DNA from 3 places in the Micromonospora sp. URMC 103 genome. Region 3 is predicted to be linked to each of the others. Evidence: riboswitches for the same ligand, from Rfam matches in the RefSeq annotation. Region 3 holds a riboswitch; each other region holds the start of a gene.
What was found. Region 3 has a riboswitch for cobalamin ahead of ACSNOA_RS00900 (ABC transporter substrate-binding protein). Riboswitches for the same ligand answer to the same signal wherever they lie in the genome.
Positions count from the first base shown of each region.

Region 1: linked by a shared signal. The riboswitch ahead of cobN (cobaltochelatase subunit CobN) and the one ahead of ACSNOA_RS00900 (ABC transporter substrate-binding protein) in region 3 are both predicted to bind cobalamin.
Region 2: linked by a shared signal. The riboswitch ahead of ACSNOA_RS10870 (CbtB domain-containing protein) and the one ahead of ACSNOA_RS00900 (ABC transporter substrate-binding protein) in region 3 are both predicted to bind cobalamin.

Region 1 covers NZ_JBPQTR010000005.1:1,307,729-1,309,963, reverse strand. The annotation lists gene ACSNOA_RS19145 (hypothetical protein) at 169-504, shown strand; cobalamin riboswitch at 552-728, shown strand; gene cobN (cobaltochelatase subunit CobN) at 988-2,235, shown strand, end outside.
Region 2 covers NZ_JBPQTR010000004.1:1,556,921-1,559,155, reverse strand. The annotation lists gene ACSNOA_RS10885 (glycoside hydrolase family 15 protein) at 1-54, shown strand, start outside; gene ACSNOA_RS10880 (OsmC family protein) at 62-505, opposite strand; gene ACSNOA_RS10875 (histidine phosphatase family protein) at 516-1,118, opposite strand; cobalamin riboswitch at 1,195-1,337, shown strand; gene ACSNOA_RS10870 (CbtB domain-containing protein) at 1,366-1,584, shown strand; gene ACSNOA_RS10865 (CbtA family protein) at 1,600-2,235, shown strand, end outside.
Region 3 covers NZ_JBPQTR010000003.1:110,755-112,989, forward strand. The annotation lists gene ACSNOA_RS00895 (FecCD family ABC transporter permease) at 1-173, opposite strand, end outside; gene ACSNOA_RS00900 (ABC transporter substrate-binding protein) at 202-1,137, opposite strand; cobalamin riboswitch at 1,219-1,345, opposite strand; gene ACSNOA_RS00905 (M14 family zinc carboxypeptidase) at 1,502-2,235, opposite strand, start outside.

The DNA of each region.
Region 1 (2,235 bases), on a different contig from region 3:
GGCCCGGCCGAGAGGGCCGTCGGCCGGGCACCGCGCCCGGGAACGACCGCCGACCGCGTCAGTCGCGTAACCACACGGCGGTGGTCAGCCTGCTCCCATCCCGCTCGCAGCGTTCTGCCAGGTAACGGTGCTGAACTGGGGGTGGAAGGCTGAGGAGAGGAGCTGGGCATGGGCTTGTTCAACCGGCGCTCCCGCGCCGCCGACGGTACCCCGACGAAGCTCGACCGGGAGGCGACCCGGGACGACCTCGCCGCGTTGGAGGCGTTCATCGCGAGCCGCCGCGGCGTCGAGTTCTACCTGGAGCCGGAGACCACCGCGACCGACACGACCGTCGTGGCGATCGCCGACGACGGCGAGTGGATCCGGCGCCGCACCGGCTCGCCCCGGGCGGCGGCCGCCATCGCGCGGCGGCACGCCGTACCGCTGTACGAGGCCGCCCGCACCGGGTACCCCGACCGGATGCGCGCCTGGAACCGGGCCCACCCCGAGCGCCGAGCGCGCTGACCGCGGACCCGCCCCGAGGCCGCGTTGACCGGCGCGGACGGGTGTGGCAGCATTCGCGGCCTGACGGCAGTGAAGGAAGCCGGTGCGATTCCGGCGCGGTCCCGCCACTGTCACCGGGGAGCGATCCCCCCTCGTGAGCCACGGCCGCGCGTGCGCGGTTGGAAGGCCGGGGGTGAGCGTCGATCCGGGAGCCAGGATACTTCGGCCGTCGGGACGTGACCCCAGGGCGTGGACACCCGAGGAGGACCCGATGACGCACCGCGTCCCGCGTGCCGCCGGCGATCGCCGGCCCCGGCCCGCATCCCACGGCACCCGCCGGCCCGACCGCGCCCTCCGCTGATCCGCGCGCCCCGTCGCCCCGCCCCGCCCGGTGGCGGGCGAACCGTCGCCGCCGAGCCGGCCCGTCGAGCCGCGACCCGCTGACCCCCGTTCTCCGCCCGGCCGCCCGTACGGCGATCCGGTCGCCACTCCCCGGAGCCACCCGTGCGTACCCTGCTGCTCTCCACGTCCGACACCGACCTGCTGGCCGCCCGCGCCAGCGGCGCCGACTACCGGCTGGCCAACCCGGCGCGGATCGACGCCGACGCCGTGCCCGCCCTGCTCGACGGCGTCGACCTCGCCGTCGTACGGCTGCTCGGCGGCCGGCCCGCGTGGCCGGACGGTCTCGCCGCGGTGCTCGCCTCCGGCGTGCCGACGGTCGTGCTCAGCGGCGAGTCGGCGCCCGACGCGGAGCTGATGGCCGCGTCCACCGTGCCGGCCGGCGTGGCCACCCAGGCGCTCGCCTACCTCGTGGAGGGCGGTCCGGAGAACCTCGCCCAGCTGGCCGCGTTCCTCTCCGACACGGTCCTGCTCACCGGCGAGGGGTTCGCGCCGCCCGCGCCGACCCCGGCGTACGGCGTGCACGGCGACCGGGCCGCCGATCCCGACCGGCCCACGGTCGGGATCGTCTTCTACCGGGCGCACGCCCTGGCCGGCAACACCGCCTTCGTCGACACCCTGGCCGACGCCGTCGAGGCGGCCGGCGCGAACCCGCTGTCGGTCTACTGTGGATCGCTGCGCGGGCTGACGGCCGGCGCCGGCCCGCTGGAACTGCTCGCCCGCTGCGACGCGCTGCTCGTCACCGTGCTCGCGGCCGGTGGGGCGGTCGCCGCGGACGCCTCGGCCGGCGGCGACGAGGACGCCTGGGACGTCGGCGCCCTCGCCGCACTCGACGTGCCGGTCATCCAGGCGCTCTGCCTGACCAGCACCCGCGAGCAGTGGGCCGGCTCGGACGCCGGGCTGACCCCGTTGGACGCCGCCATGCAGGTGGCCGTGCCGGAGTTCGACGGCCGGATCATCACCGTGCCGTTCTCGTTCAAGCGCATCGACGCCGACGGCCTGTCCGTGTACGCCGCCGACGCCGAACGCGCGGCCCGCGTGGCCGGCATCGCGGTGCGTCACGCGCGGCTGCGGCGGCTGCCGAACGCGGACAAGCGGCTGGCCGTCGTGCTCAGCTCCTACCCGACGAAGCACTCCCGGGTCGGCAACGCCGTCGGGCTCGACACCCCCGCCTCGGCGGTGCGGCTGCTCGGTGCGCTCGCCGAGGCCGGCTACGACCTGGGCGACGCCCCGCCGCCCGACGACGGGGACGCGCTGATCCACGCGCTGATCGCGGCGGGCGGGCACGACGTCGAGTGGCTGACGCCGGAGCAGTTGGCCGCGGCCGAGGCGCGCGTGCCCGGCGAGGTGTAC
Region 2 (2,235 bases), on a different contig from region 3:
CACGCCGCGCTCGTCCAGGCCGCGCTCGCGATCCGGGACGCGCCCGCGGGCTAGGGTCGTCTCAGTCCCCGTCGGGACCGGGGACCGCGACCGTCGAGACGGGCGTGCCGAGTTCCACGGTGCGGGAGACCGTGCAGAGCCGGTCGTGCGACTGCCGCAGCGAGCGGGGCAGCGCCTCGCGCGCCCGGTCGCCGTCCGCGCCCTCCGGGAACGTCACGTTGAAGGTGACCGTGAGGTTCTCCATCCGGTTCCCGCCGGCCTCGTCGCGGATCTTGTCGCCGGTGACCTGGACGGAGAATCCGGTCGGCTCGGCCCGGCGGCTGGTGATGAGGTCCACGTCCACCGCCGTGCAACCGCCGATGGCCGCCAGGAGCAGTTCCACCGGTGTGAAGCTGCCGTCCTCGCCCGTGCCCACCGTGATCGACCCGCCGCGGACGTTCCGCACGACGTACTGACCCACGCTGGTGCGCTCGATGTCCACCGAGCGGAAACTGTCCGCACTCATGACAGGAACGCTACCGCCTCCCGGTCCCCGACCGGCCGGCCACTCGGTCGACCGGGCCCGCCGTCGTCCGCAGCGTCCACCTGCCGGCGCCGCCGCGCAGGACGGTCGCGGTGAGCGGGGCGATGTCGATCCGCCAGAACGACGCGGGTGTGGCGTGGATCGCGTTCACGACGCAGGCGCGGACCACCATCGGATGGGTGACGGCGACGACCGTACGCGCCACGTCCGGCAGCCCGCGCAGCCACCTCGCGGTCCGGTCGAGCAGGTCGGTCAGGGACTCGCCGCCGTGCGGCGCGGCGGCCGGGTCGGTCAGCCACGCGGAGACGGCTTCCGGCTCGTCCGCGGCGACCTCGTCGAGCGTACGACCAGCCCAGCGGCCAAGGTCACCGTCGCGCAGTTCCTCGTCGAGGGTCGGCGTGAGCCCGAGCGCCGTGGCGGTCTGCACGCACCGCCGAGCCGGCCCGCAGCGCACCTCGTCGACCCGGGACAGCGCCCCGGCGAGGGCGGTCGCGTCGGCCAGCCCGTGCGCGTCGAGTGGCTCGTCCCGGGGGAAGGCGGCGGCGCGGGTGGCCGTGGTCGGTGCGTGGCTCACGAGGATCAGGCGACTGCTCACGCTGCCAACCTCCGGCTCGTCGGCGTCGTGCCGCAAGGCCGCGACCATCACAGGCTCTCGCGTTGACACCGTTCGTCGGCACCCCGTAGCGTGCGGGACACCAGCGTGACGGTGGAGGAAGCCGGTGGAATCCCGGCACGGTCGCGCCACTGTAACCGGGCCTCGGCAATGGAATCCGAGGCCGGAAGTCAGACCCTCCCCGTCACGGCACCCCACGATGGGACGCGTGATCCCGAGGAGGTCTGTCATGGCAGACGTCTCACTGCCCACTCCCGTTGCCGTTCCGGCGCCGGCCGCCGTTCCGCTCCGCCAGATCCTGCCCTGGGCGCTGTTCGGTGCGCTGCTCGCGGCCGTGTTGCTCTACTTCGTCGGCGTCGAGCAGGGCGTCCTCTCGGTCTTCGCCGGCGAGACGGTGCACGAGTTCGTCCACGATGGACGTCACCTGCTCGGTTTCCCCTGCCACTGAGCGGCGGGGCACCCCATGCTGTCCGCACGCTCGCTCCTCGTCCGGGGCATGCTCGTCGGGCTGGCCGCCGGCGTCGTCGCCTTCCTCTTCGCCTCCGTCTTCGGTGAGGGCCCGGTCGGGCAGGCCATCGACGTCGAAGCCGCCCACGCCGCCGCGCACACGCACACGCACGCTGGAGGCGGCGAGCACGAGCTGGTCAGTCGCACCGTGCAGAGCACGATCGGTCTGGCCACCGCCACCGTCGTCTACGGGGTGGCGCTCGGCGGCCTGTTCGCGCTCGCCTTCGCCGTGGCGTACGGCAGAATCGGTCGCTTCGGCGCCCGCGCCACGGCCGCGCTCGTGGGCCTCGGCGGTTTCGTGACCGTCGCGTTCGTGCCCTCGCTCAAGTACCCCGCCAATCCCCCGGCCACCGGCAACCCGGACACGCTCGGCCAACGCACCGGCCTGTTCTTCCTCATGATCGTCATCGCGGTCGCCGTGGGGTTGCTGGCCATCTCGTTCGGACGCTGGCTGTACCCGCGGTGGGGTGGCTGGAACGCCACCATCCTCGCCGCCGTCGCGTTCACCGTCGTGATCGCCGTGGTCCAGCTCGCCCTGCCGACGGTCAGCGAGGTGCCCGACGGGTTCCCCGCCCTCGTGCTCTGGAACTTC
Region 3 (2,235 bases):
AGCAGCTCGGCGGCCACACTGCCGGGTGGAAGGGTGACCGGGCCGAGCGACACCCCGACCACGAGCGCGACGAGCACGGCGGCCACGCCGCCGACCAGCCAGAGCGGGCGCAGGCCGGCCGGGCGGGACGCGGGGAGCGTCCCGGCCGGCCGGGCCTGCGCCGGCGGTCGCACGGGAAGGAGCCTGGTCACCGACGGTCCGTCACGCGGGCACCTTCGCGACCGCGTCCACGATGGCCCGCAGCAGGTCGACCACGCGCGGCCCCCAGCGGGAGGCGATGTCGTCGTCCAGCGCCACGACCTGGTTGTTCTTCACGGCGCTGATCCCGGACCAGCCGCTGCGGGCCTTGACCGTTTCGGCGCTCTGCTGGCAGCACTTCGTGTCGGCCAGGAAGACGAAGTCCGGGTCGGCCTTGACGATGACCTCCTGCGAGAGCTGCGGGTAGCCGCCGTTCTTCCCCTCGGTGTCCGCCGCGTCGGCGATGTTCTCCAAACCGGCCAGCGCGTAGAGCGAGCCGATGAAGGTCTTGCTGGTCGCGCTGTACAGCTCGGGGCCCAGCTCGTGGTAGTAGGTGAGCTTCTCGGGCCGCTGCGGCAGGTCCTTCACGAGCTTGGCGATGTCGTCGCGCATCCGCCGGGTCACGTCGGCCGCCTCAGTGGGGTGGCCGGTGAGCGTGCCCAGGTCGGTGATCTGCTGGTACGAGTCGTCCAACGTCTTCGCCGCGGGCGTGAGGTACACGGGGATCTTCAGCTTGCCGAGCTGGTCCACGATCTTGTTGCGGTCGTCGGAGATCACCACGAGGTCGGGGTTCTTGGCGGCGATCGCCTCGGCGTTCGGCTGGAAGCCGGAGAGGTCGCTCTTCGGCGCCTCGGCCGGGTAGTTCGAGTTGTCGTCGACCGCCACGACCTGCGGACCGGCGCCGATCGCGAAGAGCATCTCCGTCGCGCTCGGCGACAGCGCGACGATCTTCTCGGGGCGCTTGTCGAGGGTGACGGCGCCGACGGTGGCCGGGAAGGCCGCCGCCGAGGAGCCGCTGCCGGCCGAGGGTGTGTCGCCGGCCTTGTCGGCGCAGGCGCCGAGGGCGAGCGCGGCGACCGCGAGGGTCGCGGCGAACAGCCGGGGGGTGCGTCTGGACATCGGTCCTCCTGTCGGTCGAGGAGCGTGGTGCTTCGCCGACAGGAACACTGCGCCCGTCCGCGAGGCGCCCTTCCTCGAGAGCGCGGGTCGCGACCGACCGCAGGCGACCTGGCTCGTCCCCGCCGACGAGGCGGTGGGGCATCACAGTTGCGGGACAGCGCCGGGATCACACCGGCTTCGCTGCGGAACGATCGGTAAGACGGTAGCGCACCACCTGGCCGGGACCGAGCGACGAAAGAGCCCATCGAGCGCCGACGATGATCCGGCCCGCGGCGGCGCGGGCCGGATCACTCGTTGCTGCCGGTATGTCCGGTCCAGGCGGGTGGCGGGGCCCCGCTGGGGGGCGGGACGGGGCCCCACCCGCTCAGGAGGAGGTGATGGTGACGTTGTCCACAGCCGCCTCGACGAGGCTGGCGCCGGAGGCGTCCGCCGCCTGCACGAGGATCCGGACCGACTGCCCGGCGTACGGGGTGAGGTTGAGGTTCGACACCGTCCAGGCGCCGTTGCGGTTGGTGGCCGCGCCGGCCTGGTTGAGCAGCGTGGTGGTGCCCCCGCCGTGCACGACGCTGACCCGGAAGTAGTCGGCCGAGGACGCGTTCGAGCCGTGCGCCAGGTACCAGGCCAGCGAGAGCGTGAGCGTGCCGCTCGCCGGCAGCGTCACCGCCGGCGACTGTGCCGTCGTCACGCCGCCGTCGAGGTCGTAGTCGCCCGCCGCGGCGCCGGCCAGCCGGCCGGTCACGAGGTCGTTGCTGCCGCCGTACGGGGTGAGCTGCTTCGCCCCGCTGGACGTGGTCGCCTGGGCCGCACCCCGCTCGAACGCCCCGAGGGTGGCCGTGTCGGTGCCGGACGGGTTGACGGTCCACCCGGTCGCCGTCTCGAAGGTGTCCGACCAGACCGTGGCGCCGCCGCCACCACCGCCGCAGTACTGCGCCTGCTTGCCGATCGCCCGGTACGGGCAGTCGGCGTACTCGCTGAGCATGAGCACCGCCTCCCGGTTGCGGGAGGTCTGCGCGGGGATCACCTCGTCGGGCGGGTAGAAGCCGCCGCCGCTGGCCGAGCCCGGGTACATCTCGAAGGTGTACGCCCAGATGCCGTGCG